4 regions of the Pseudomonas sp. PME37.24/006 genome follow, and region 1 is predicted to be linked to each of the others. Evidence: riboswitches for the same ligand, from Rfam matches in the RefSeq annotation. Region 1 holds a riboswitch; each other region holds the start of a gene.
What was found. Region 1 has a riboswitch for cobalamin ahead of ACZ3GY_RS10330 (TonB-dependent receptor). Riboswitches for the same ligand answer to the same signal wherever they lie in the genome.
Positions count from the first base shown of each region.

Region 1 (7,161 bases):
TCAAATCGCGCAACCTGGCGCCCGCCGAGGCCGTGCGCCAATCGCTAGCGGCGCTCGAGTGGCTGCGTGAGCAGGGTTGCCAGCAGTTCTACTTCAAATACTGTTCGACGTTCGATTCCACCGCCGAAGGCAACATTGGCCCGGTCAGTGATGCGCTGCTACAGGCCCTGGGCAGTGACTTCACCGTCGCCTGCCCGGCCTTTCCGGAGAATCGCCGCAGCGTATTCAACGGTTACTTGTTCGCCAACGACGTGCTGCTCAATGAGAGCGGCATGCAAGACCATCCGCTCACGCCCATGCACGATGCCAACCTGTTGCGCGTGCTGCAGCCGCAGACGTCTCACCTGGTTGGTTTGATCGACTACCGCACCCTGCGGGCCGGCGTCGACGCGACACGCCAGCGGATCGCCGCGTTGCGTGCCGAAGGCGTCGGCATCGCCATCTGTGATGCCACCGATAACCATGACTTGACTGTGTTGGGCGCCGCTTGTGCCGAGCTGCCGCTGGTAACCGCGGGCTCAGGCCTGGCGTTGGGGATGGCGCAGGATTGGCAAGCCAGAGGGTTGCTTAAGGCCAGTGGCGAAGCGAGCCAGCTGGAGCCGGGTTGGGGGCGCCAGGCGATTCTCAGTGGCAGTTGCTCGAGGGCGACCCTCGCGCAGATCGAGCAGGCCGCAGCGCTGTATCCGGCGTTTCGCATCGAGGCGGGTGAGCTGATGGCCCGTGGTGATGCGTTGGTCGCCGAGGCGCTGGCTTGGGCCGAGCAACAAAAGGGGCCGGTGCTGATTTACGCCAGCAGCCCGCCCGAGGAGGTGCGCCGCGTTCAGCAGCAGTTCGGTACCCAGCAGGTTGGCGAGCGTATCGAAGCGGCCCTTGCGGCGGTTGCGCGAGGGTTGGTCGAGCAGCAGGGCATCGGCCAGTTATTGGTGGCTGGCGGTGAAACCTCTGGCGCGGTAGTCGGGGCGCTGGGCATCGAAGGATTGCGCATCGGCGCGAGCATCGACCCGGGTGTGCCCTGGACTCAAACGCTCGGCCAATCCGGCAAGCCACTGGCGTTAGCGCTCAAGTCCGGTAACTTCGGCAGTGCCGATTTCATGATCAAGGCATGGGAGAGGCTGGCATGAGCAACGAAAGTGCATTGCGCGAGGAAATCGTCGAGATCGGCCGCTCGCTGTACCTGCGCGGACTGAGCCCCGGCTCATCAGGCAACATCAGCGTTCGCCTTGATGATGGTTGGCTCTTGACCCCGACCAATGCCTGCCTGGGGCGGCTGGACCCAGCCGATATCGCTAAACTCGACTGGCAGGGAAACCATCTGGCGGGCAAGCCGGCCTCCAAGGAGGCCTTTCTGCACCGTGCGGTGTACGAGGGTCGGGAGGACTCCGGCGCCATCGTGCACCTGCACTGCACCCATTCGGCGGCTGTCTCCTGCCTGGACTGCCTGGACACAACCTCTTGCCTGCCCCCGCTGACGCCCTATTTCGTGATGCGCGTTGGCCGCTTGCCACTGATCCCTTACCACCGCCCCGGTGACCCACAACTGGGTGAGGCGATTCGTGGCCTGGTGGGGCAACACAGCTCCGTGTTGCTCGCCAACCATGGGCCTGTCGTCTCGGGCAAGAGTCTGGAGGCGGCCACCTACGCCATCGAAGAGTTGGAAGAAACCGCCAAGCTCTACTTGCTGCTGCGCCAGCAGCCGGTACGCCCGCTCGACGATGAACAAATTGACGAACTGCGCCAGACCTTCGGCGCTCAATGGTGACTGCCATGCCACGATTTGCTGCCAACCTCAGCATGATGTTCAGCGATGCTCCCTTTCTTCAGCGATTCGGCCGCGCCGCGGCTGCCGGGTTCAAGGGCGTTGAATACCTGTTCCCCTATGATTTCACCCCGGCCGAGCTGGCCGAACGGCTGGCCGAGCATGGTTTGAGCCAGGTGTTGTTCAACCTGCCGCCGGGTGACTTCGCGGCGGGAGAGCGCGGCATTGCCGCCTTGCCGGGGCGCGAGGCGGAGTTCCGCGAGGGGGTCGATCGCGCCATCGAATATGCCCATGCGCTGGGCTGCCCGAAGCTGCATGCGATGGCCGGGTTGGTGAGCGAGGAGGGCATGCGCCCGCGGATGCGCGAGGTCTACCTGGAAAACCTGCGCTATGCCGCTCGCCGCCTGGCCGAGCACCGACTGACACTGCTGATCGAGCCGATCAATAGCCGCTCGATACCCGGTTATTTCATCAATTATCAGGCAGAGGGCCACGCCATTCTCGCCGAGCTGGGCGAGCCAAATCTGAAGGTGCAGATGGATTTTTTTCATGCGCAGATCATGGAGGGCGATCTTACGGCGTGCTTCAAACGCTTTCAGGCTGGGGTCGGGCATATACAGATTGCCGGCGTACCGGATCGCCACGAGCCGGACACCGGCGAGGTGAACTATCCGCAGCTATTCGCCCTGCTCGACGAACTTGGCTATGACGGCTGGATTGGTTGTGAATACAACCCGAGAGGCCTCACTGAAGATGGACTAGGTTGGTTTGCTCCCTGGCGTTGAAGCGTGCGTGGGTTTTCGCTGTTAAGTGCAAAACAGGCTATGCGCTCTGCCGTTCGATGATCCTGAAACCGGTATCGATGCGCACTTTCACTGGCTCTTCGTGGGGATGATCGAGGCGTTGCACCAGCGCGCGCGCCGCTTGTATGCCGATGTCCGCGCCGTTGATGCACACGGTGGACAGGGCCGGGTGCAGGTGCGCGGCGCTGCTCAGGTCGCCAAAGCCCATCACCGCCAGATCCTGCGGCACGCGAATGCCCAGTTCGGTGGCTTCTTCCAGCACGCCGTGGGCCAGGGTGTCGGAACTGCACACCAGTACATTCGGGCGCTCGCGACCTGCTAACAGACGCTGCAGGCCCTCACGGCCGAGGTTCACCGTTGCCGGTGGCGGCAACACCACGCGCGGCACCTCGGTAATCCCCTGGCTCGCCAGTTCGCTGATCAGGCTTTCGCAGCGTCGGTGGCCGCGTGGGTCATCCAGGGTCACCACGGCGAAGCGCCGATAGCCCTTGCCCATCAGGTAGCGCGCGGTGGCCACGCCGACCGCTTCGTGGGAAAAGCCCACCAACATGTCCAGCGGCCGCGGCGCGAGATCCCAGGACTCGACGATCGGAATGCCCGAGCGCGACAGGCGCGTGCGGCTGGCTTTGGTGTGTAGGGTGCCGGTCAGTACGATGCCATCGGGGCGCCGCCGCAAGATGGCGTCGAGTAGCTGCTCTTCGCGTTCGGCGCTGTAGTTGGTCAGGCCGATCAGCGTCTCGTGGCCGGCTTCGGTGAGGGTGTCGATCAGCGCCTGCACCGTGTCCGAGAAGATCGAATTGGCAATCGTCGGCACCAGCAGGGAAATCAGCCGGCTGCGCTGCTCGGCCACGCCGGTGAGCATGGCCGGCACGTAGCCGGTCTTGTGCACGGCACGAAAGACCTTTTCGCGCAGTTCCGGGCGGACGATCTCCGGCTGGTTGAGCGTGCGCGACACGGTGATCGGCGAAACGCCTGCGACCTTGGCCACATCCGCCAGCGTCGGCGGCTTGCCTGGGGCGGTAGAGGAGCGCCTGCCGGTCGCTCGTTCATCGTCTCGCTGCATCCTGTGTTTCCTGGCCAATCCGAGGTCGGGCGATGTTATCCCAGCCGGCGATGCCATGGTGCATGGATCGAGGCCGCTGCATGGCGATGATTGACGGCTCGACGCTTCGATGGTCAGATGCGCGCCAGTTTCAGGTGTCCCATGCCGCCGTGCATGGGGTGAAACGGGAAGCCGGTTCGTCATGAACATGATCAGTCCGGCGCTGCCCCCGCAACGGTATGCGAGCGAAGCATTCGATTAACCACTGTGCCATGGCATGGGAAGGTGAATGCTTCATGACCCTCGTGAGCCCGGAGACCGGCCCGAAACTTCTGTTTGGCAAACCCGCGGTGGGCGGGCGCAGGCCGGTTTCCGTGGGCTTCGTGCGCCTGCGATTCCCTATGCGTTGTTCCCTCCGGGATTCATTCATTCCTGTTTCGAGTGGAACGACATGTCCCGATATTCCCTGTTCGATGCCCTGTCGGGCAAATCCCTGCGTGTTGGGCTGTTGCCCTGTGCGCTGCTGTTCGCCTTGCCGGCTCAGGCCGCCGAGTCGAACGCTTCCATAGCCTTGCCCTCGACGGCGATCACCGGCACGGCCGATGAGTCGTCGCCGCCTGATCTGCATACGCTGGCAACGACCGGCTCGCGCCTGAATCTGACGCCACTGGAAACGCCCGCCAGCGTCAGCAGCATTGGCGCCGAGCAGATCCTGAAGCGCAACAACACCACCGTCCAGGAGGCCGTCACCCGCTCACCTGGCATCACCTTCATGGGCACGCCCGGCAATGGCGGCACCGCGTTGTCCGCCCGGGGTTTTACCGGGCACAGCTCGACCATGCAGCTGTATGACGGCACCCGTCTTTATGTCGGCGCCGGCACCGTGACCTTTCCGGTCGATACCTGGTCGGTGGAGCGTATCGACATCCTCCGTGGCCCGGCGTCGGTGCTGTACGGCGAAGGGGCGACGGGCGCGGTGATCAACGTGGTGCCGAAGAAGCCTTTCGAGGGCGAGATCCGCAATCGCGTGCGTCTGGGTTACGGCTCCGATGATCGTCAACAGATGGCACTCGATAGCGGCGGCTCCCTGAACGACCGCCTGAGCTACCGTTTCAATCTCAATCAGCAGGCCAGCAATGGCTGGGTCGACCGTGGTGATTCCGAGAGCCTGGCCATCAGTGCTGCATTGCGCTGGGAGGCGACCGACGACCTGAGCTTCACCCTCAGCCACGATTACGGTAATCAGGAGCCGCAGCAGTATTTCGGCACGCCGTTGGTGGATGGTCACTACCGCGAAAGCCTGCGCGAGCGTAACTACAACGTCGAGAACGCCACGCTGCAGTACAACGACCAGTCGACCCGCTTGGTGACCGACTGGACGATCAGCGACAACCTGAGTGCCAGCAACCAGCTGTACTACCTCAAGACCCAGCGGCGCTGGCGCAACGCTGAAACCTACACCTGGCAGCCGGGTGATTTAGTCGAGCGTAGCGATTTCATCAGCATCAAGCACACCCAGGAACAGATCGGCGACCGCCAGACGTTCACCCTGCAGCATTCGCTGTTCGGCCTCGACAGCCGCACCGTGGTTGGCGTGGACTACAACTCCATCCGTTTCGTGCGCAAGCATGATTTCGGCAATACCCTCAGCGACAGCGTGCCACTTGGCCAGTCCGGTGGTGGTAGCTACATCAGCAATGACCCGTATCGCGCTCGCGAAGCCAATCAGGCGCGTCAGTTCTCGTTGTTCGCCGAGAACCGCACGCAGCTCACCGAGCAACTGGCACTGGTCACCGGTGTGCGCCGTGACCAGGTACACCTGAATCGTGATGATCTGCTGGCCGGCACCCGCAGCGACCGTAGCCTGACCGGCAACAACTGGCGCGCCGGCCTGGTGTTCGCGCTGACCGATGACTTGTCGCTGTACGGTCAGTACGCCACCAGCACCGAAGGCGTCGGCAACCTGCTGACTCTCAGTGCGGGCCAGCAGCAGTGGGATCTGAGCACCGCCAAGCAAACCGAAGTGGGCATCAAACAGCAGTTTTTCGATAACCGTGGCGAGTGGACGCTGGCCGCCTATCACATCGTCAAGAACAAGCTGCTCAGTACCGACCCGGCCAACCCGACCGTCCAGCAGCAGGTTGGTCAGCAATCCTCGGATGGTATCGAGGCGACCCTCGAGCTGCGCCTGCCCTATGCCGCGCAGCTGTCTGCCAACGCGGCACTGGTGCGCGCCGAGTACGACGAGTTCGTCAGCGGTGGCGACGATTTCCAGGGCAATCGCCCCACCAACGTGCCGCGTCGCTCCGCCAACCTGTGGTTGAGCAAGGACTTTGCCGAGCGTTTCAGCGTCGGTGCCGGCGCCCGTTACGTGGACAGCCGCTACGCCGACAACGCCAACAGCGTCAGGGTACCGAGTTACACCGTGGTGGACGCCAACTTCGACTGGCATCTGCAGAAGGATCTGACCCTCGGCCTGCAGTTGAACAACCTGTTCGACCGTCAGTACGCCACCACCACGAGCAACAATGGCCAGCAGTGGTACCTGGGCGAGCCACGCTCGTTCTTCGTCAGCGCTGACTACAGCTTCTAAACGCCGGCGCACCGGGTAGTTTGCCGGTGCGCCACAAGTAGGAGTCGGGCATGTCGAGGCTAAGCATCGAAAAGCTGTCATGGGCCGTTGAAAGTCGGCGCACTGCGCCACGCTGGTTGTTGCAGGACATCGATCTGCATATCGGTGAAGGCGAGTTTGTCGGCCTTATCGGCCCCAACGGCAGCGGCAAGACCAGCCTGTTGCGCTGCGCCTATCGTTCCAGCGAGCCGGCGAGCGGCAGCTTGCATCTCGACGGCGAGAACCTCTGGCGGCAGACCCCGCGCTGGAGTGCGCAGCGCATCGCCGTGGTGCTGCAGGAGTTTCCCCAGGAGTTCGGCCTCAGCGTCGCCGATGTGGTCGCCATGGGGCGCACGCCGCACCAGGGGTTGTTCGCCGGCGACAGCGCCGAGGACGCCGAACTGGTGGCCCAGGCTCTGCAGCATGTCGGCCTGACTGCGCAGGCGGGTCAGGCGTTCGCCAACCTTTCCGGCGGCGAGAAACAACGGGTGTTGCTGGCCCGGGCGCTGGTGCAGCAACCCGGTCTGCTGATTCTAGACGAGCCGACCAACCACCTCGACCCGCGCTACCAGCTGGAGTTGTTGCGGCACCTGCGCAGCCTCGGCCTGAGTACCCTGGCCAGCTTTCACGACCTGAACCTGGCGGCGGCTTTCTGCGACCGCCTCTATGTCATGGCTGCCGGCCGCCTGGTCGCCAGCGGCACACCCACCGAGGTGCTGAGCGCCGAGCTGTTGCAGCGCGTATTCGGTGTGCAGGCGCTGGTCGACAGCCATCCGCTGCATGCCTACCCACGGATCACCTGGATTACCCAATGAAGACCTTTAGATACTTTTGCAGTCTGTCGCTGGCGCTGCTCGCGCTGCCGGCAGTTGCCAGCGACTATCCACTCACGGTACGTAGCTGTGACCGTGACGTGACTTTCGAGCAGGCGCCGCAGCGCGTGGTCAGC
Region 1 is NZ_JBVHNL010000002.1:1,023,756-1,030,916, reverse strand. It holds gene otnK (3-oxo-tetronate kinase) at 1-1,121, shown strand, start outside; gene otnC (3-oxo-tetronate 4-phosphate decarboxylase) at 1,118-1,759, shown strand; gene otnI (2-oxo-tetronate isomerase) at 1,765-2,541, shown strand; gene ACZ3GY_RS10335 (LacI family DNA-binding transcriptional regulator) at 2,579-3,622, opposite strand; cobalamin riboswitch at 3,738-3,942, shown strand; partial or broken gene ACZ3GY_RS10330 (TonB-dependent receptor) at 4,063-6,194, shown strand; gene ACZ3GY_RS10325 (ABC transporter ATP-binding protein) at 6,245-7,027, shown strand; gene ACZ3GY_RS10320 (ABC transporter substrate-binding protein) at 7,024-7,161, shown strand, end outside.

Region 2 (7,161 bases), 830 kb from region 1:
ATGACGTCGGGCGCCTCCTCAGCACCTGATTGCTGATCCTCATCGGTAACCATTCTGAGGGTTTTGGCGATATCATTCTTACCTTGCAACAGCAGAGTATCGAGATGCTCGGGTTTCTTGATCAAGGCTGCCAGATTGATCAGATGCTCGATAGCTATTCGGTTGACCGCTGCGGCCTCTCTATCGAAGTCATTGTTGATCAACAGCAGAACGGCATCCGAGTTGGAGATGATGTTTTCCAGAAACTTCAGCGCTACCTTCTCATGGGCGGCGATAAAACGACCCTCCAGCCGCTCAACCAACTCATTAGCGCTGAAGATCATATCCCTTAGCCTGACTCTTTCCTGTGTCATACGACCTCCTCGTTGCGAATTAATGATCCAACCGTCATTAGCGATCTGAAGTCTGTTCAACGCCACTCAGCTTAGAGCCTATTCGCCATCAAGGCGACGTTCTGCACCTGGGCGCTTTCGGCGGCGGTGACCGGTGTCGAGAGGCAGAAAGTGGTAGTAGCGAGCAGGCGTGGGTACAGCCTGTTCATCAGGGCTCTTTGAGTGAACTCATATGCCGGGCCAGACCGAAAGCAGCAGCCAGACCGATACAGACCAGCGCCCACCAGAGTACCTGCGGCGGCGCCTGATCAGCGGGCAGTAGCCGGCCGATCAGCACATTGCCGAACAACGCCGCCAGCCCGCCCACACCGGCGAAGAAGCCGTAATAGGCGGCTAGTTGCCCGCGCCGGGCGTAATGAGGCACGTGGGCCGACAGCAGCGGCAGCACCAGCAGGCTGCCGAGGCTAAGCAAAGCGGCCATCAGCAGAACCGCCCAATACGGGGTCAACAGACTGGCGAAAGGTTCGGCCAGCAGCGCGTAGCTAACCGCCATCAACGCCAGACCGAGGCCCATGCCCTGTCCCTCGCTGAGCCAACGCTGGCGTAGCGCGCTGAGGGGCATCTGCAGCAACACGCCGACCAACGCGGTGATAACGAATACCCGCGTGATCCATGCCTGCCCGCCGCCGTGGGCGTGGCTGTAGGCCGGGATCGCCAGATAAAGTGGATGGAACAGCAGTGGATAGGCTGCCGCCAACACGGCGAAGCGCAAGAATGGCCACTGCTGCAGCATGTCCAGGCACTGGCGCAGCATGGTCACCGGCTCGTCACCGGACACCAGCTCCTTGCTCGGCAGGAAGCGCCACTGCACCAGGGTCATGAGCAGAAACAGCCCGGCTGCCACGCTGCCGGATACCGCGAAATCGATGCCGATCAGCAGCAGACCTGCCAGCGGCCCGAGCAGCATGCCCGCGGTGCTGGCCATGTTCTGCAGAGCGAATGCGCGCTTGCGCTGCTGCATGTCCTGGCACTCGTCGGCCAGGTAGGCCTGGGCACAAGGCGTGAACAGCGCACCGGCGAAACCGCTAACGCAGGCGGCCAGCAGCAGAACCGCCAGGCTTTCCGAGAAGCCGAGCACGGCAAACCCCACGCAGCGCACCAGGCAACCGATGAGAATGGCGCGACGGTAGCCGATGCGGTCACCCAGCAAGCCACCGAACAGGAACAACCCCTGCTGGCTGAACACGCGGATGCCGAGCACCAGGCCGACCGCCCAACCCGCCAGCCCCAGGCTCTCGCTGAGGTGCCCGGCCAGATACGGCACCAGCATGTAAAAGCCGAAGTTGAACGCCAGGCTGTTGAGCACCAGCACCCGGGCGGCGGGTGACAGGCTGGCGAAGGTATCCAGCACTCGGCTCATGGCTGGCTCATTTACTCGCGCGCTGGACGATCTGCTCCAGCCGCTGCTTGGCCCGCGCCGGCAGTTGCGCGGGAATCTGCGCCTCACTGACCGGCTGATCACCGACCTGAATGAGCATCACCATACCCATCGCCAGGTGAGGAATGCACTGGATGCCATAGAGCCCTGCTTCACTGAAGGTCACTTCGACCTCTTCGTTGATCTTGCCCTTGAACGGCTCGGCCCCCTCCGGCAGGAATCCGGGGATGCTGGCGGCGTTGTGGGTCGGATGCGTGGCGATGAACTTGACGCTGTCACCTGGGGCAATGGCCAGAAAATCCGGTTCATAGACCATCGAACCGGACTCCCCACGGTTGAGCATCTTCACTTCGTGGATTTCGGCCAATGCCGGAGCTGCGAATACAAGCGTAGCGAGCAAAGCGAAGAACGGCGAAAAACGCATAAAAAGACTCGTTTCAGATAGGTTGAAAGCGCAGCACCCGGGCACCGTCTTCAGGGTCGACCAGGTAGCGGGCGCGTACGCCGAAGGTGTCGCGTAAACGGTCGGTGGTCAGCACCTCGGCCGGTGCCCCCAACGCCACCAGTCGACCACGCTCCATCACCCCGAGGCGGTCGCACTCAAGGGCCTGGTTGAGGTCATGCAAGGCGATCAGCGTAGTCACCGGCAGCGTGCGCACCAGATTGAGGATCGACAGCTGGTGCTGGATATCCAGATGATTGGTGGGTTCGTCGAGCAGCAGGATCTGCGGCTTCTGCGCCAGCGCCCGGGCGATGTGCACGCGCTGGCGTTCACCACCCGACAGGGTGCTCCAGGCCCGCTCCGGCATTTCCGCCATGTCCACATCGGCCAGTGCCTGAGCGACGATCTTCTCGTCCTCCGCCGACCAGGGCTGCAGCGCCGACAGCCAGGGCGTGCGGCCCAGCTCGACGGCATCGCGCACCGTCACCGCATCACCGGTGTCGGCCTGCTGCTCGACGAACGCCAACTGGCGGGCGACATCACGGCGACTCAGGCTACCCAGCAGCTTGCCCTGCAAGTGCACCTGGCCACTGCCCGGCGTGCGGATACCGGACAGCAGCTTGAGCAAGGTCGACTTGCCCGAACCATTGGGGCCGATCAGGCCGAGCGTCTCTCCCTGGCGCAGTTGCAGGTCGACGCCGGCGACGATCGTCTTTCCCTTCACCGACCAGCCCAGGTCGCTGCACTGCAGCACCGTACTCACCGCACCCGCCTCCCGCGTACCAGAATCACCGCGAAGGCCGGCGCGCCGATCAACGCGGTGACCACGCCAATCGGCAGTACCTGCCCTTTGATCACCGTACGCGACAGCACGTCGGCGGCGATCAGAAACACCGCGCCGGTCAGGGCTGCGACCGGCACCAGCCGGCCATGCCGCACGCCGACCAGCAGCCGTGCCGCGTGAGGAATCACCAGACCGACGAAACCGATGGAGCCGACGATCGACACCATCACCGCTGTGACCAGCGCCGCGCAGGCGATCAGCGTGGCCTGCACCCGGCGCACCGGCACGCCCAGCGACGCCGCCGATTCGGCACCGAAGGTGAAGGCATCCAGGGCGCGGGTATGCCAGGCCACCAGCAGCACCCCGGCCAGCGCCACGGGTACGGCCAGGGCGACATCGTGCCAGTTGACGCCGCTGAGGTTGCCGAGCAGCCAGAACATGATGCCCCGCGCCTGCTCGGCGCTGGCCGATTTGGTGATCAGGAACGAGGTGAGCGCGTTGAACAACTGGGAGCCGGCGATACCGGCAAGAATGATCTGCCCGGTGCCATTCAGCGCGCCGCCACCCGCTGCCCGCGCCAGCAAGGCGACCAGGCTGAAGGCGGCGATTGCGCCAATGAAGGCGCCCATCGAAAGCGACAGCATGCCCGCGCCGAGCCCCAGCAGCGCCACCGAAACCGCTCCGGTGGAAGCACCGGCGGAAATCCCCAACAAATAAGGATCGGCCAGTGGATTGCGCAGCAGCGCCTGCAGCACCACCCCACACACCGACAGCCCGGCGCCGCAACAGGCGGCGACCAGGGCGCGGGTCAGGCGGTAGTTCCAGACGATGCCCTCGTCGATCGGGTCGAGCAAGAAGCCCGTCCCGAACAGCTTGTTGGCCAGCACCTGAAAGACCACCGACAGCGGGATGCGGGTTTCACCCAGTGCCACACCGACGACCACCGCCACGGCCAGCAACAGCAGGCAGATGATGGTCAGCAGGAACAGGCGGGAGCCGCGAGCAATCATTTCTGCAGATCGAACCCATCAACGGCCTTGGCCAGGGTTTCGATGCCGGTGATCATGCGCAGCGAAGCCTGCATGCCGTCGGCATCGAGAATCACGATGCGACCGTTCTTCACCGCATCCATGTGTTTGGCGACTGGATCATTACGCAGGAACTCGAGTTTCTTCTCCACGTCGTCAGCCGGGAAACGGCGGCGATCCATGCGCGCGAGCACCAGCACGGTCGGGTTGGCCTTGGCCAGTGTTTCCCAGCCGACCGTCGGCCACTCTTCGCTGGACTCGACCACGTTGCGCAGGCCCAGCGACTTCATCATGGTGTCGGCAACGCCTTTCTGGCCGGCCATGTAGGGGTCGAGATCCAGGTCCGCGCTGGAGAACCAGAACGCAGCGGAGATTTGCTTGGCCTGACGCTGCTCGGCGTTGGCGACCGCTTTGCCGAGCCTGTCCTGCAGACTGGCGACCAGCTTGTCGCCCTCAGCCTGCACGTCGAAGATTTGCGCCAGTTGCTGCACGCTCTTGTACAGGCTGTCGATCTGGAAAGGCTGCAGGCGGGTACCGTCTGCACCGACCAGATTGTCCTTGCCCTCGCAGTCGGACGGCATGATGTAGGTGGGAATCTTCAGCTCGTGAAACTGCTCACGGGTGCCGACCACGCCCTGCTCGCCAACCATCCATTCGAACTGCACGGCCACCAGACCGGGGCGCTTGTTGATCACCGATTCGAAGCTCGGATCGTTATCGGCCAGCCGTTCGACCTTGGCGTTCTGCGCCTCGAACTCGGGCAGCACATTGCTGAACCACAACGAGGTGCCTACCAAGCGGTCGCCCAACCCGAGGGAATAGAGAATTTCTGTGCCGGCCTGGCCAATGGTTACGGCGCTCTTCGGCGCAGCGGCGAAGCTCAGCTCATGGCCGCAGTTCTCAAGGGTCAGGGGGTATTGAGTTGGGCTGGCGGCCAGCGCCATCGAAGACAGGCCAAGGGTGGCGGCCAGAACGGCAAAACGAGACACGGTCATGCGGGTGATCTCCCAATCAACAGATACGCATAAATGGCAGTGCGCAGGCTGGAGAACACATCACGCCAAGCGGCCATGGCCGCACCTGTCCCTGAGGAAGGTGATTACGGATGCCCCTCCCGGACACCCCGCCGGCTGGTTCGATTGCAGCGCCCGAGCAGGGCTGCACTGCAGCTGCTCAGACCTGTGCCGGCAGGTCTCCTGACTGGTACGTCGTGGCAACGCTGCGGCCTTCCCGGATTCGAACCCAGTGACACGAATGCAACGATGCTCAGTACCTACAGTTGCGGGGGCAGTTCCGTTTGGCCACCAGAGGTGGCGACGGATTCCCTATTAATTCCTCGCGGAAACCGGCGGGCGGCATCTTAAACGATTAGGTCGCTCCCCTGCAGCGCTTCGCTGCAGTTTCTGCGCATTCATCCCAACAAGCCGGAAGCCAGTGCAGCACTTGTACGGCTAATTTCGGTGGCCATTATTGTTACAACATAACAATTTAGCAAGTCCAGTTCAGCGCTCATTTCAGCGTCTGATCTGGAAGATCCGAGTGCCGATGAGGCCTGCGGGAAAAATCCAGATTCGGGCTTGAAATGAGAACCAAAATCAATAAGACTGTATATTGTTACTTTATAACGTATTTATTGGAGCACTTATGAAACCTGGTATCCACCCTGAATATCGCCCCGTTCTATTCCACGACGTCTCGGCTGACGCCTACTGGCTGATCGGCTCCACGGTCAGCACCGACAAAACCCGCGAGCACAGCGACGGCAACACCTACCCCTACGTCACGCTCGATATCTCCAGCGCCTCGCACCCGATCTACACCGGCCAGCAGCGCCAGACCGCAAGCGAAGGCCGCGTGGCCGGGTTCAACAAGCGCTTCGCCGGTTTTGCAGGAGCCCGCTCATGAAAGTGCTCGCGTCGCTGCGCACCGCCAAATTGCGCCACCGCGATTGTCAGATCGTCAAACGTCGCGGCCGCATTTACGTGATCTGCAAGACCGAACCGCGCTTCAAGTGCGTACAAGGCCGGCCCAAACCGCAGCGCAAGAACAAGGGCTAAGTGCCTGTACCACCCTCTCGGCGCAGCGCAATGGCAGCCGTCTCTCCAGGCCCGCGGCGCGACAACCATTCGCCGCGGGGTAGCGGCTTGTATGTTCTAGGTTCCTGCAAAAGCATGAAGATTCCGGCCTGTAGGAGCCCGCTTGCGGGCGATACGATGGTGGCCTTGCTGCTGAATCTGCGTTGGCCTGGTGATTCGCCCGCAAGCGGGCTCCTACAGTATTGGTGGTGTTTGCAAAATGGATGTTCGACCCCAGTTAGGTATGAGCGTCGCCCTCGGCGCGAATGCGATTGCGGTCATCCCGCGGCCGGCGCCGTGACGACCTGGCCATGCGACAAGCCCGGCCAACTCAACCTGCCACCTCCCCCAGCTCACGCAAATAGCTCCAGGGATAGATGCCGCGGTCGTGGCCATCGTCGAATACCAGTTGCAGCCCATAGCCCTGAGGGTGGACTGCCGTGATGCGGACGCCATCCGGTGCCACGTCGATGCGCTGCGCCAGCCGGGCCGCCCGGCATTTCGAGCACGGGCACCCGGCGCGCAGGCGCCCGTGGGCGAGCACCTGTACCTGCCCTTGCCCCCACTCCACGGTCAGTGTCGCTTGCGTGGCACTGTTACGTATTGCGACGGGTGCCTGGTTCATGGCTTTTGCAGGCGCAACTGGCCGATGGCGATACGCACAGCTTTGCGCACTTCCGGGTCGCCATCGTGCTCGACAGCCAGCAATGCTGGCAGTGCCTGAGCGTCGCCCAGCTCGCCAAGCGCCAGTGCGGACTCCTTGCGCAGGTTGCTGATCGCGTGCCCGAGCAGTTCCACCAGCGCCTCACGCGCCGCCGCGAATCGCAGGCGGCCGAGCGAGCGCACGGCACGCAGTCGCACCTGCCAGTAGCTGTCGCTCAGCGCCTCCAGCAGCGCAGGGCCGGCACCCGCCTGGCCAACTTTGCCGAGGGTGGTGGCTGCCTCCTCACGCACCTGCCATTCGCGATCCTTGAGCGCCGTCTGCAGGGCCGGCAGCACGCTGTCGTCGCTGGCCAGACCCAGCGCACCGGTGGCGGCGCGGCGTACTTCGGTATCGGCATC
Region 2 is NZ_JBVHNL010000002.1:195,990-203,150, reverse strand. It holds gene ACZ3GY_RS06410 (DUF5677 domain-containing protein) at 1-353, opposite strand, end outside; gene ACZ3GY_RS06405 (MFS transporter) at 541-1,752, opposite strand; gene ACZ3GY_RS06400 (pseudoazurin) at 1,760-2,194, opposite strand; gene ACZ3GY_RS06395 (ABC transporter ATP-binding protein) at 2,208-2,975, opposite strand; gene ACZ3GY_RS06390 (FecCD family ABC transporter permease) at 2,972-4,006, opposite strand; gene ACZ3GY_RS06385 (ABC transporter substrate-binding protein) at 4,003-5,019, opposite strand; cobalamin riboswitch at 5,194-5,389, opposite strand; gene ACZ3GY_RS06380 (type B 50S ribosomal protein L31) at 5,669-5,929, shown strand; gene ykgO (type B 50S ribosomal protein L36) at 5,926-6,081, shown strand; gene ACZ3GY_RS06370 (DUF971 domain-containing protein) at 6,431-6,724, opposite strand; gene ACZ3GY_RS06365 (HEAT repeat domain-containing protein) at 6,721-7,161, opposite strand, start outside.
Region 2: it holds a riboswitch for cobalamin, as region 1 does, so the genes downstream of both, ACZ3GY_RS06385 (ABC transporter substrate-binding protein) here and ACZ3GY_RS10330 (TonB-dependent receptor) in region 1, are expected to answer to the same signal.

Region 3 (7,161 bases), on a different contig from region 1:
CGCCGCGCTTCGAGTTCGTCCAGCCCGCCATCCTGCAGCGCCAGGGCTTCCTGCCAGACGCGCGCGGACAGCGGGTTCATGTCCGGCGACTCGTCCAGATCGGCGACCGCCTGCACGGCGTCGTCGAACAGGCGGATCAGGTTGGCGAAGGCATCGCGGAAGAACCCGGACACCCGCAAGGTCACGTCGACACGCGGGCGACCGAGCTGCTCGAGGGGCAGCACGTCGAAGCGCTCGACCCGCCCGCTACCGGCCTGCCACACCGGGCGTACGCCCATCAGGGCCATGGCCTGGGCGATATCGTCGCCGCCGGTGCGCATGGTCGCGGTGCCCCACACGGACAGGCCGAGCTGGCGCAGATGGTCGCCTTCATCCTGCAAGTGACGTTCCAGCAGGCGGTCGGCAGCCTGCACGCCAAGGCGCCAGGCCGTGGGCGTAGGCAGATTGCGCACGTCCACGGAATAGAAATTGCGCCCGGTCGGCAGTACATCGAGCCGCCCTCGGCTGGGTGCGCCGCTGGGGCCGGAGGGCACGAAGCGACCATCAAGGGCATAGAGCAGGCCGTGCATCTCGGCATCGCCACAGGCGTCCAGCAACGGCGCGATATGGCTGCGCAGGCTGTGCAGCACTGCGGCGCTGCTTGATCCAACGGATTCGAAATCCGCTCCCTCAATCAGTCGTAATCCCAGCAGCTCCAGTCGCTCCCGGGTATCGCCCATAGTGCGCCACGGCTCATCACTCAGGCTCACCAATATTGCCGGACGCGGCCCGCTCCATGGCGCGGCCATATCGCAATCGAGCGGATCGAAATCGAGGGCCAGATCATGGGCCAGGGCTCGCAGCAGGCTGGCGTTGCCGCCCTGGCCATCGCCGCGAGGAATGCGCAGCAAAGCGAGCAGCGTGTCGCGGCGCAACGTGCCGCTCGGCGATTCGCCGAACACATGCAGGCCATCGCGAATCTGCGATTCCTTGAGGTCGCACAGGTAGGCGTCGAGTTGCGGCAACCAGCTGGCCGGGTCGTCATTGAGCTGCAGGCCCAGTTCACGATCCAGACTGGCCTCGCGCACCTTCTGCAGAATCTCGCCACGCAGCTCACTGGCGCGGCGCAGGTCGAGCTGGCTGGCGTCGTAATACTCGTCAGCCAGCCGCTCCAGATCACGCAGCGGGCCGTAGCTCTCGGCACGGGTCAGCGGCGGCATCAGGTGGTCGATTATCACCGCCTGGGTACGGCGCTTGGCCTGGGCGCCTTCACCGGGATCATTGACGATGAAGGGGTAAATGTTCGGCAGGGCGCCGAGGATTGCCGTCGGCCAGCAGCTTTCGGACAGGCCGACGCTCTTGCCGGGTAGCCATTCCAGGTTGCCGTGCTTGCCGACATGGATCACCGCGTTGGCCTGGTATAGATGGCGCATCCAGCAATAGAAGGCCAGGTAACCGTGGGGTGGCGCCAGATCCGGGTCGTGGTAGACCGCCGCCGCATCCACCTGATAACCCCGCGCCGGCTGGATGCCGACGAAGGTCAGACCGAAACGCAGGCCGGCGATCATCAGCCGGCCATCGCGGAACATCGGATCGTTTTCCGGTGTGCCCCAGCGCTCCAGCACCGCCTGGCGATTAGCCTCGGGCAGGGCGGCAAAGAATCGCTGGTAGTCGTCCAGCGCCAGGCTCTGCGCGCAGGGCCGCAGGTCGAGGTTGTCGAGATCGTTGGTGACGCCACCGAGCAACTGGTGGATCAGCGCGGTGCCGCTGTCCGGCAACGCATCGACCGGGTAACCCTGCTGCTGCAAGGCCTGGAGAATATTCAGCGCCGCCGCCGGGGTGTCCAGGCCGACACCGTTGCCGATGCGACCGTCGCGGGTCGGGTAGTTGGCCAGCACCAGGGCGACGCGCTTTTGCGCTGCAGGCGTGCGCTGCAGTTCGCACCAACGCCGCGCCAGTTCGGCGACGAAATCCATGCCCGGCAGGTGCGCGCGGTAGCAGACCACATCGCTCTGGCTGCGCTCGCTGCGCCAGGCAAGGCCCTTGAAACTGATCGGCCGGGTGATCAGTCGGCCGTCCAGTTCCGGCAGCGCGATATGCATGGCCAGGTCGCGGGGGCCGAGACCCTGAGCGTTGCCTTGCCACTGTTCTTCGCTGTCCAGCGCACAAAGCGCCTGCAGCACCGGCACGTCGCGACGGAACGGCCTTGCCTGGGGCGACTCCGGGTTGGATTGGGCGAAACCGGTGGTGTTGAGGATCACGCTCACGCCGGCTTCGTCCAGCCAATCCTCGACCTGCGCCAGGCAGGTCGCCTCCTTGAGGCTGGCCACGGCGATGGGCAACGGATTGAGGCCCTGAGCCTGCAGCCGCTGGCAGAAGGTGTCGACGAAAGCGGTGTTGGCTGCCTGCACATGGGTGCGGTAGAACAGCAGCGCGGCAACGGGTGCGTCCGGCTGCCAGCTGGCACGCCAATCCTGCAGCGACGCATTGCCCACGCGTGGGTGATACAGGCCAACCCGCGGCAGCGCTCGGGGAGGCTGCCAGCCATAGTCACGGCCCATATAGCGGTCGGCGATGCAGTTGAAGAACTGCCGCGCGTTATCCACACCGCCCTGGCGCAGGTACTGCCAGAGCCGCTCGGCATCTTCGGCGGTCACGTTGCCCAGCGCAGTGAGCTCGGGGTCGGGGTTATCACAGCCCGGCACCAGAATCAGTGTCTTGCCCTGCCCCGCCAGCTCCACCAGCCGCTGGATGCCGTAGCGCCAGTAGCTGACGCCGCCATGCACGGAAATCATGATGACCTTGGCATGCCTGAGCACCTGCTCGACGTAGAAGTCCACCGAGGCGTTGTTGCTCAGCTGTGCCGGGCTGGCCAGACGCAGGCTGGGGTAATCCTCGGGCAGATGACGGGCGACCTCGGCCAGCAGCGACAGGTGCGAATCACCGGTGCACAGCACCACCAGCTCGGCGGGGGTCTGGCCAAGGTCGGCGATACTATCGGCCGGCAGCGACTGGCCGGGCTGGGTGCGCAGGAGGTGCATATTCTCGCCTAAAGCATCGTCCGCAAGCGCGCTCCTACGGTTCGTGTAGGAGCCCGCTTGCGGACGATCATGGTTATACCAGAGCCGCTTTCAGCTCAGCCGCGATGGCCGTGTGGTCGAGCTCCTGGCCGATTACGATTAGGCGGGTAACCCGCGCTTCATCGGCCTTCCAGGCACGATCGAAATGCTTGTCGAAACGCAGGCCGACACCCTGCAGGAGCAGACGCATGGGTTTGTTCGGCACGGCGACGAAACCCTTGATGCGCAGGATGCCGTGTTTACCCACGACGTCCTTCAGTGCAGCCAGCAGGCGGGCCTCATCGGCTTCCGGTAGTTCCACGTGGAACGAGTCGAACTCGTCGTGATCGTGGTCTTCGTCTTCATTGTCGTGGTGAGTCTTGCGACCCTCGATGTGCAGCTCTGTCTCGCTGTTCAGGCCCAGCAGCACATTGAGCGGCAGCGAACCGCCATGGGCTTCGACCACCTTGACCGCTGGCGGCAGCTCTTCGCCAACTTCAGCGCGCACCGCTGCCAGCGCCTCGGCATCGAGCAGATCGGCCTTGTTGAGGATCACCAAATCGGCGCTCGCCAGTTGGTCGGCGAACAATTCGTGCAGGGGCGACTCATGATCGAGGTTGGGATCGAGCTTGCGCTGCGCGTCGACCTGATCGGGGAAGGCCGCGAAGGTGCCGGCAGCCACCGCCGGGCTGTCGACCACGGTGATCACCGCATCGACGGTGCAGGCGTTGCGAATTTCCGGCCAGTTGAAGGCTTGAACCAACGGCTTGGGCAAGGCCAGACCGCTGGTTTCGATCAGGATGTGGTCGAGGTCGCCGCGACGCGCCACCAGCTCGCGCATCACCGGGAAGAACTCTTCCTGCACGGTGCAGCACAGGCAGCCATTAGCCAGTTCGAAGACACGGCCGTTGGCTTCTTCCTCGGTGCAGCCGATGGAGCATTGCTTGAGGATCTCACCATCGATACCCAGCTCGCCGAACTCGTTGACGATCACGGCAATACGGCGGCCTTCGGCGTTTTCCAGCATGTGCCGCAGCAAGGTGGTCTTACCGGCACCGAGAAAGCCGGTGACGATGGTGACGGGAAGTTTGGCGAGCGTTTTCATGGAGGCCCCTGGCGTCTGGAGAAACGGCGAGCGGGCAATGAGATGGCAGGCGCCAGCCGGGGCTGTCGCACAAACACCACCGGATCACCCCGCCCGGTTGTCGAAAGCATTATCGAGGCAGGTCTCCTGGCTCACAGGTCATGGCGCGTAGCCGGCCTTCCCGGTTTCCCAGTGGCGGTTGGCGATGCGCTCGCTGCTTACAGTTGCGGGGGCAGCCACGGCTTGCCGTGTTCCCTCTTAGCTCCACACGAGTGGAGAACCTCGAAAAACGCAAGGCTACGCAGAGCCTGCGATACGGTCAATCACGGGGTGACCTGTAACATGTTGACGCACTTGGCGCTTCGTGGTGTTCTTGCGCGGTTGTTTCAGGTGTCTCACGCCGCCGTGCGTGAGGTGAAACGGGAAGCCGGTTCGAGTCCGGCGCTGCCCCCGCAACGGTAAGCGAATGTCAGGATCGTTTTGGCCACTGTGCGAGAGCATGGGAAGGCCGATCCTTATCACTGCCCAGTGATCATCGTGAGCCCGGAGACCGGCCTGAATCCTCTGTTTGGCAACCCGCGGTGGGCGGGCACGCGCCGACTATCGCCCGCCTGTGCGGGCAGTCTCGCCGTGTCCTGCTGTGCCGTTTACCCCTGAGGTCTACGATCATGTCCAGCAGCGTCCTTTCGAATTCCACCGCCTCTGCGCGTCCCTTGTCGCAACGTATCTTGCTCGCCGTTGGCAGCTGCGTTCTGGGCGCCGTGCTGATCTTCTTCGCAGGCTTTTCCCACGTAGAAGCCCTGCATAACGCCGCCCACGATACCCGGCATAGCGCCGCGTTTCCGTGCCACTGAGGACGCCATGATGATCAAGCGCATCGCCCAGACTGCCGGCTTCGCCGGCCTGCTCGCCGCCATCGTGCTGACCTTGTTGCAGAGCCTGTGGGTAACCCCACTGATCCTGCATGCCGAGACGTTCGAAGTCGCCGAACCCGCGGCCACTCTCGAACACAGTCATGACACCTCCAGCGCCGCTCACGATCATGCCGCCGCTGGCGGTCACAGTCATGACGGTGAAGCCTGGGCACCGGAAGATGGCTGGCAACGGCTGTTATCCACAGGCTTGAGCAATCTGGTGGTAGGCGTTGGCTTTGCGCTGATGCTCGCCGGCCTGTTCACCCTGCGCGCCCCCGAGAAGACCTGGCAGGGCCTGCTCTGGGGCCTGGCTGGCTTCGCCACCTTCGTGCTCGCGCCCTCAAGCGGCTTGCCGCCGGAGCTGCCGGGTACCGCCGCAGCCGAGCTGCTGCTGCGCCAGTACTGGTGGATCGGCACCGCTGCTTCGACCGCCGCAGGCCTGGCGCTGCTGGCATTTGGCGGTAACTGGGTGCTGCGCATACTGGGCCTGGTGATTCTGGCGCTGCCCCATGTGATTGGCGCACCGCAGCCTGAGGTGCACGAAAGCCTGGCACCCGAAGCGCTGGAGCACGAATTCATCCTTGCCTCGCTGCTCACCAACGCTGCGTTCTGGGCTGCCCTGGGGCTGGCTGCCGCCTGGTTCCATGGCCGCACTCGACACGCAGAATGAACGAGCGCCCTACCCTCGTCGCCGGCCTGGGTTGCCGGCGCGGGTGTTCGCTGAGCGAGCTGCTGGCATTGCTCGACGATACGCTGGCCGAGCATGGCTCGAGCACTGCCAAGCTGACAGCCCTGGCCAGCAGCGAACACAAGGCTGACGAGCCCGGTTTACTGCAGTTGGCCGAGCATCTGGGCCTGCCCATCAGCTTCATGCCCGCGGATGCGCTGACGGGTTACCATGAGCGCCTGAGCCAGACCTCGGCTATCGCCCTGCACGTTACCGGCAGCCAGAGCGTTGCAGAAGCCAGCGCGTTGGCCTTGGCCGAACACTTGAGCAATCGACCTGCTCGCCTGTGGATAACCAAGTGCAAGAGCGCCAACGCCACACTGGCTGTCGCAGACATCGAACCTTAGAAACGCCGCTACTGTAGGTGCGTCGACCTCGGCGCGAAAAATTGCAGCCGCGCCGCAAAACGGAGTCGTTCAAGCCATTCGCTGCGGGGTCGCGGCTCCTACAGCCGCAGCCAGTCTTCCACCATTTACCGCTTGCAACCCAGGAATCTCATGACCGTCTATTTCATCGGCGCCGGCCCCGGCGACCCCGAGCTGATCACCGTGAAGGGCCAGCGCCTGATTCGCTCCTGCCCGGTGATTCTCTACGCCGGCTCCCTGGTGCCGGAAGCACTGCTCGACGGCCATCAGGCCAGCCTGGTGGTGAACACCGCCGAATTGCATCTCGATGAAATCGTCGCCCTGCTGCACGCCGCCCATGCACGCAGCGAGGACGTGGCACGGGTACATTCGGGAGACCCATCGCTGTACGGCGCCATCGGTGAGCAGATTCGTCACCTGCGCGCACTCGACATCCCCTTCGAGATCATCCCTGGGGTCACGGCTACGGCAGCCTGCGCCGCGCTGCTGGAAAGCGAGCTGACGCTGCCGGATGTTTCGCAGACGGTGATCCTCACCCGCTATGCCAGCAAATCACCGATGCCCGAAGGCGAGCAGCTGCACGATCTGGCTCGGCACGGCGCGACCATGGCCATCCACCTGGGCGTGCAACACCTGGCGAAGATCGTCGGCGAGCTGCTGCCGCACTATGGCGCCAGTTGCCCGATCGCGGTGGTGCATCGCGCCAGCTGGCCGGACCAGGACTGGGTGCTCGGCACACTCGCCGATATCGAAGAGAAGGTCAGCGCCAAAGGCTTTCGTCGCACTGCGCTGATTCTGGTTGGCAGGGTGCTGGGCGCCGAGGACTTCGCCAATTCGGCGCTGTACCACGAGAGCCATCGCCACCTGTTCAGGGCAGGCGCTGCAGACGATACAGACTCTCGCTGACCTTGCCGTGATTGTCGGCAATGACGATCTGCGCGCCCCGCTGGGCGAGACGCCCGTTGAGATCGCTGGCGTACAGGCGCTGCAGAAAGATCGGATAATCGAGCGCGCTTTGGATGACCACTTGTTC
Region 3 is NZ_JBVHNL010000004.1:862,762-869,922, reverse strand. It holds gene cobN (cobaltochelatase subunit CobN) at 1-3,020, opposite strand, end outside; gene cobW (cobalamin biosynthesis protein CobW) at 3,094-4,143, opposite strand; cobalamin riboswitch at 4,243-4,422, opposite strand; cobalamin riboswitch at 4,494-4,695, shown strand; gene ACZ3GY_RS20035 (CbtB domain-containing protein) at 4,791-4,976, shown strand; gene ACZ3GY_RS20030 (CbtA family protein) at 4,987-5,706, shown strand; gene ACZ3GY_RS20025 (cobalamin biosynthesis protein) at 5,703-6,110, shown strand; gene cobM (precorrin-4 C(11)-methyltransferase) at 6,261-7,034, shown strand; gene ACZ3GY_RS20015 (hypothetical protein) at 6,997-7,161, opposite strand, start outside.
Region 3: it holds a riboswitch for cobalamin, as region 1 does, so the genes downstream of both, ACZ3GY_RS20035 (CbtB domain-containing protein) here and ACZ3GY_RS10330 (TonB-dependent receptor) in region 1, are expected to answer to the same signal.

Region 4 (7,161 bases), on a different contig from region 1:
ACACAAGGGCTCGGCACTGGCCGCCATGGTGGAGCTGATCGCCGGGCCGCTGATCGGTGACCTGACCAGCGCCGAGTCCCTGGCCTATGACGCGGGCAGCAAATCGTCGCCGTATCACGGCGAGCTGATCATCGCCCTCGATCCTCAGCGCTTTCTCGGTGCGGCCGCCGATCAGCACCTGGCAAGGGCCGAGGCGCTGTTCGACGGCATCGAAGGGCAGGGCGCACGACTGCCTTCGCAGCGTCGCTACGATGCGCGCGCCCGCAGCCTTACCGACGGCGTACAGATTCCCCAGGCGCTCTACGACGACCTGAAAGCGCTGCTCAATTGATGCTGTAACCGCGTCCGCTCAGACAGGCACCCAGGGCGCGCCGGTAGTAGTCGGTGGCGGTGGCGGCGGGTGCGCTGATGGCGGTAGCCGGATCGAAACCGCTCTGGCTGACTGCCCAGCTGTGGCACTCGTAGCGGTCGCGGGCCTGCAAGTCCGCGTTCTGGCCGCGGGCTGGATAGGCGATCACGTTGTAATTGGCCGCAGGGGCCGCCACGGCTACCGGCGGCGCCTCGACCACGATGTATTGCCTGCGGTCGGCGTTCCACATGTAGTAGCTGCCGGCCGCGACGAAGTACAGCGCGCTGCCGATCCACAGCTCACGGGCGTAGTCCGGCAGGCCGTGACCATGCCGTGGGCCCGGGCCGCCCCAGCCTGGCCCAGGGCCGCCGTGCCCGCGATAACCACCCGGGCCCCCTGGGCCACCACCCGGCCCGCCTGGGCCAGCCACCGCGTTCAGGGAAAGCGTCGCCAGCAACAGCGCGGCGACGGCGGTACGGGGGAGACTTGCTTTCATCATGGGCTCCAGAGAATCGACAGCCCGACCAGATGGTTGGGCAGAATCGATTATCGGGAGGCCTGTGCAAGGTGACGTCAGGCAGATGTAAAGCTGGTGTAAACCCCGCGCGTTGCTACGGATGGAGCTGTGGATAACTGCGCGGCGTGTACACCCACTCACCGCCATCGCCTCGGGGGAAGCGGCGGGTCTGGCTGGAGCCGATAATCACCAGGGTGCGCATGTCGACCATCTCTGGCGTCAGTTCGCCAAGATCGAGCACGCGCAGGGCTTCGGCGGGGCGGCCGATGTCGCGGCCGAGTACGACTACTGTGTCGGGCGTGCGGTGCTGGCGGACGATTTCCAGGGCGCGGCCGAGTTGCCAGGGGCGGGCTTTGGAGATCGGGTTGTAGAAGGCCATCGCCAGATCCGCTGCGCCAGCATGGTCGAGGCGGTTTTCGATCACCGCCCAGGGCTTGAGATTGTCCGACAGGGAGATCAGGCAGAAGTCGTGGCCCAGCGGCGCGCCGGCCTTGGCGGCGGTGGCCAGGGCAGCGGAGACGCCAGGCAGAATTTCCAGTTCGACGGCGTGCCAGTCGGTCGCCGTGCCATTGGCTTCCAAGGCTTCCAGCACGGCCGCTGCCATGGCGAATACGCCGGGGTCGCCGGAGGAAATCACCACCACGCGGCGGCCGCTGGCGGCCAGTTCGAAGGCATGGCGGGCGCGTTGCAGCTCTTCACGGTTGTCGCTGCAGTGGCGTACCTGTTCCGGGCGCAACGGCTCGGCCATCTTCACGTAGGTTTCGTAGCCAAGCAGGTCTTCGGCTTCGTCCAGCGCGCGGCGTACCGCGGGGGTCATGTGCTCGGCGGCGCCGGGGCCGAGGCCGATCACGCTCAGGCGACCGCGGGGGCGGCCAATGCCGAGCGCCGCTTCGGGCGAGTCGGCCTGCAGCAACTGCAGGTTTTCGCTGCGGTGCACCCGAGGTGGCAGTCCATTGTCAGCGCGGACGAAGCGCAGCGGTACGGCGAGGTCGCTGGCGACCTGGGCCAGACGCTTGTCGCTCATCAGAGTCTGGGGGGCGAGCAGAGCGGCCAGTGATTTCGGCGCCATGCGCGACTGTTCGAATACCTGGCGGATGGCTGCTGCAAGATCATCTGCCTGGTCGACCAGAACGAGCAGCGTGCGTGGATGGATCAGCAGTTCGTCAGGCTGCGCAGGGCGCTGCTCGGTGGTTATCCGCACGGTACGGCTGGCATCCTCGGCCAGCGGTAGCTTGGCTTCGTCCAGCCATGGCGCATTGCCATCGATGTGCAGGCTTTCGCCGCCCAGCAGGTCGGAGACGAAGCGCTTGCCCTGCTCGAGATCGGCCAGGGCATAACCGCTCGGCGGGTCGAGCAAGCAGGTGCCGAAGCGCAGTTCGCCACTGGTGGTTATGGCTGCGCGGGTTTCCAGCGTCGCGGCGATTTCTCTGGCCATGCGGTTGACGCCACCCAGGCCGCCGAGCAGCGGCACCACGGCGCTCGCGTCTTCGGCCACGGCCAGCACCGGTGGCTCGGCACCCTTGCTGGCGAGCAGCGGCGCCAGGCTACGGATGACGATACCCGCGGCGCACAGGGCGATGATCGGCGTGCCGTTGCGATACAGGCTGCGCAAGGTATCGCCGAAGTCGTCGTAGGCCTGATCGGCGTCTACCCGCTCACGCAAGCCATGGATAACGGCCTGTGGATAAAGTGCCTGGATGCGCCGTGCAGTGGCCAGCGCAGAGGTGCCGAGGATGACGATGGCGGGTGAAGAGGTCATGGTTTATCCACTGTCAGGAACAGGCAGGCGAGTTCGCTGGAGTCATGTAGGAGCTGGCTTGCTGGCGAAACGATCCGACCCGCAACACAACTATCGATTTGGCCATCGATATCGCCAGCAAGCTGGCTCCTACGGAAAAGGTGCTTACTGCGAGACAGCTGTTTCGGTTCAACCCCGCCACTTCTCACCGGGCACCACGATCATTGAAAAATACGGCGAGGCCATGGGCTCGACGTCGTGCAGCGGCACGATGCGCTGGTTGGCCATGGTCGCCCGTTCCACGTAGTGAGCACGGTCGTGCAAACCAAGGTCCTGCAGCACGCGGCGGACTTTCTCGAAGTTGCGACCCAGCTTCATCACCACGGCGGCTTCGGCATCACGCAGGCGCTCGCGCAGCTCGTCTTCGGGCAGCACGCCGGAGAGCACCGACAAGCTCTGATTGCGGTACACCAACGGTACGCCGAGCACCGCCGCGCTGCCGAGCATCGAGCACACGCCCGGAATTACCTGGGCCTCGTAGCGTTCGGCCAGGCGGTCGTGCAGGTACATGTAGGAGCCGTAGAAAAACGGGTCGCCTTCGCAGATCACCGCCACGTCGCGACCAGCATCCAGATGCTCGGCGATCTGCACCGCACAGGTGTCGTAGAAGTCGCTGATCACGCCTTCGTAAGTCAGTGGCGGTTCGAGTTTTTCGGTGGTTACCGGATACACCAGTGGCAGGCGCTGCTGGCTGTCGTCCAGGTGGCCTTCGATGATGCCGAAGGCGTTGCCGCCCTGACCGACATTGGCCTTGGCCTTGGCCACGAAGTAGCCGACCACGGGTGACGACTTGAGCAGGCGCAGGGCCTTGAGGGTGATCAGCTCGGGGTCGCCCGGGCCTACGCCCAGGCCCAGCAGGCGGCCTTTGCCGGGGCGGTCCATACCGTTCATCACTCGACCTCCGTGGCCAGGGCGTTGACCGCGGCGGCGGCCATGGCGCTACCGCCCCGACGGCCCTGAACGATCACGTAGGGCACGCCATGCTCGGCAAAGGTGCTGGCGAGCAGATCCTTGGACTCCGCAGCGCCCACGAAGCCCACCGGGAAGCCGAGAATCAGCGCTGGCTTGGGCGCGCCCGCAGCGAGCATGTCGAGCAGATAGAACAATGCGGTGGGGGCATTGCCGATCACCACCACCGAGCCTTCGAGATGCTCGCGCCAGTGCTCCAGCGCCACCGCCGAACGGGTGTTGCCCAGCTTCTTGGCCAGCTCAGGCACGCCGGCATCGTTGAGGGTGCAGAGCACCGGGTTGGCCGCTTGCAGGCGCGCACGGGTCACCCCTTCGGCGACCATGCGCGCATCGCAGAGAATCGCCGCGCCATTGGCCAGGGCCTGGCGACCGGCTGCACCGGCACCCGCGGAGAAGCGCAGATCCTGCACCACATCGACCATGCCGCAGGCGTGGATGACCCGCACCGCGAGCTTCTCGAGATCCGCCGGAATGGCGCTCAGGTCGGCCTCGGCGCGGATGATGGAGAAGGAATGGCGATAGATCTCCTGACCATCGCGGATGTAATCGGTCATCGGGTGAAACTCCAGGTATCGGGAAGCGAGGCCAGCAGCTCGCTGGCCTCGTCAAGTGTCAGGTGGCGGGCCAGTGGCGCGCCGAAATCGTTGCTGTCCGCCTGGCGGGCGAACAGATCGTAGCGGCCTTCGGCTACCGCCAGCAGGGTCACGGGGGCACGGTGGGCGGCGGCGCAGGAACGGCTGCAGCCGCTGAGGTGGATGCCGGCCAGGCGGCGGCCAGCCTTCAGCGTCTCGGCCAGGCGGCATCCATCGGCTTTGGTATCGGCCAGGCCCTTGGCGCAGCCGCTTGAGCCGGTACAGGCGATGATGCGGGCTAGCGGCGCATCGGCATCGACCAGCAAGCCGAGCCCCTCCAGCGCCTGGAGGGCTGCCTGCGCATCGGCTGTGGCGATATTGGGCAGCAGCACGCTCTGCCAGGGCGTCATGCGCAGGCTGCCATCGCCCAGACGCCTAGCCAGAGCGGCGAGCCCGAGCAGCTGTTCGGCGTCGAGCCGGCCCAATGGAGGGACGCCGCCGACATACACGCGGCCAAGCTGGCGCTGGCCGCCGATACCGATATGGGCCTGGGGCTCCGCCGGGCTGCGTCGCCAGTCATCCGCGCTCAGCAGCACGTCACCCAGGCGCTCCTTCAGGTGCTGCAGCAGCTCGGCGGCCGGGTGGCTGACCAGCAGGTGGCGCATGCGTGTCTGCTCGGGCGTGGCCAGTTCAAGAAACAGGTCGAGCAGCGCCAGCAGCAGCTCATCGGCATGGGCCTCGGGCACCACGGCCAGCGCGGGCACATCGCCAGGCGCTTGTGGCGGGCAGCCCGCCAGGCCGAAGGCATAGCCGATCTGGCCATCCAGCGGCAGGGCGCTGAGCCAGATGTCGTGGGGGTGTTCGAGCATGGCCAGGCGTTCGCCGCCATCGAGCAGCAGGGCGAACTTGGCCGACAGCGCGTGCAGGCGCGGAGTGTTCTCCAGCGTCGTCAGCAGGTGGGCGGCCAGTGGTGATACGTCGACCAGCGCCGCCGGGTCGAGGCCGGCCGCCGGGCTGACCATCAGGTTGCGCACATCGTCGGCAGCGGGTGAGCGCGGGCCGAGGCCGGCGGCCAGCAACTCGCCGATCAATGCGTCTTCACTGCCGGCGTGGATGCCGCGAATCTGCAGGTTGGCGCGGTTGGTGGCTTCGATCACGCCGCCTGCATGGTGTTGTGCGGCCTGGGCTATGCGCTCGGCTCCGGTGGCATCGAGGCGCCCGCAGGCCAGCTTGATCCGGCAGATGCCGCCATCCTTCGCCTGCACGATACGCAGCAACCCCGGACAGGCCGAGGGGCGAACAGCAGGGGATGGAATGCAAAAAGCCTGTTTCAACGGATCACCGGGGTCGGGTCACATGGGCATCCGTTCGAGGATAGGCCAGAGAAGGACGAGCTTCTATCACCGGGACACCCCGCCCGGTGTGGGCACATGCGACTGAATCCGTCGGCAGGTCTCCTGGCTCGCAGGTCATGGCGCGTGGCCGGCCTTCCCGGTTTCCCAGTGGCGATTGGCGCATGCGCTCGCTGCAACAGTTGCGGGGGCAGCCACGCCGCAGAACGATCTGCTCGTGTTCCCTCTTAGGCCCGCGCCTACGTACCACGTAGCCGACGGACACCGACAGAGGCGCTATTATGCCCGCTTTGTTCGCTAGGATGAAAAGCCGCGTCGTCCGATAGCGTGCAGCATCGGACGCGGAGCGTCGTCCTGGGCGGCATTCCCACGCGGAGCGTGAGGAACGATCTGGGCGATTTTGATAACGAGGAAAAACGCATGACACGCTGGCTAACCGTCGTGGGCATTGGTGAAGACGGCTACCCCGGCCTCGGCAAGGCGGCGCGACATGCATTGCTGGCGGCCGAACAGGTGTTTGGCAGCGAGCGCCAGCTGGCGCTGTTGCCGCATTGCATCCGTGCCACACGTCTGGAGTGGCCGAAGCCGTTTTCCCTGGTGCCAGTGCTCGAGAGGCGCGGTACGCCAGTCTGTGTACTGGCCAGCGGTGACCCGATGTTCTTTGGCGTCGGCGCCAGCCTGGCCCGCGAGCTGCCGAGCGATGAGCTGCACATTCTGCCGGCGCCTTCCTCCTGCTCGCTGGCGGCGGCTCGCCTGGGCTGGCCACTGCAGAGCACAGCCCTGGTCTCGCTGGTGGGTCGCCCGCTGGCAGCGCTCAATGCGCAGGTTCATCCCGGCGTGCGCCTGCTGGTGCTGAGCAACGATGGCGAGAGCCCGGCGGCCATTGCCGCATTGCTGCGCGAGCGTGGTTTCGGCCCCAGTCGGCTGAGCGTCTTCGAACACCTGGGCGGTGAGCGCGAGCGGTGTATCGATGGCCTGGCTGATGGCTGGGCGCTGGCTCGATCTGCTGATCTGAATCTGGTGGCGATCGACTGCGTTGCCGGTGATGACGCCATGCGCCTGCCACTCACGCCGGGCCTGCAGGACGATGCCTATCGCCACGACGGGCAACTCACCAAACGCGACGTGCGTGCCATCACCCTGGCGCGTCTGGCGCCGCTGCCTGGCGAGCTGCTCTGGGATGTCGGTGCCGGCTGCGGCTCCATCGGTATCGAGTGGCTGCGTGCCCATCCTGCTTGTCGGGCCATCGCCATCGAGGCCGACGAAGGCCGCCAGGGCCATATCGCCCACAACCGCGATGCCCTCGGCGTGCCGGGCCTGCAACTGGTGGCCGGGCGGGCACCCGAGGCGCTGGCCGGGCTGGCGGCGCCAGACGCGATCTTTATCGGTGGCGGGGTGACCGCGCCGGGCGTGCTCGACACCTGCTGGCGCGCGCTCAAGCCGGGTGGCCGACTAGTGGCCAACGCCGTGACCCTGCAGAGCGAGGCGGCGTTGATCGCCTTTCGTGGCGAAGAGGGCGGCGAGCTGACGCGCATCGAACTGGCCCAGGCCAAACCCCTGGGCGGCTTCGATACCTGGCGTGGCGCCTTGCCGATCACCTTGTT
Region 4 is NZ_JBVHNL010000004.1:718,295-725,455, reverse strand. It holds gene ACZ3GY_RS19440 (Ldh family oxidoreductase) at 1-331, shown strand, start outside; gene ACZ3GY_RS19435 (hypothetical protein) at 324-845, opposite strand; gene cobJ (precorrin-3B C(17)-methyltransferase) at 961-2,625, opposite strand; gene ACZ3GY_RS19425 (precorrin-2 C(20)-methyltransferase) at 2,794-3,546, opposite strand; gene ACZ3GY_RS19420 (precorrin-8X methylmutase) at 3,555-4,187, opposite strand; gene cobG (precorrin-3B synthase) at 4,184-5,539, opposite strand; cobalamin riboswitch at 5,636-5,841, opposite strand; gene cbiE (precorrin-6y C5,15-methyltransferase (decarboxylating) subunit CbiE) at 5,978-7,161, shown strand, end outside.
Region 4: it holds a riboswitch for cobalamin, as region 1 does, so the genes downstream of both, cobG (precorrin-3B synthase) here and ACZ3GY_RS10330 (TonB-dependent receptor) in region 1, are expected to answer to the same signal.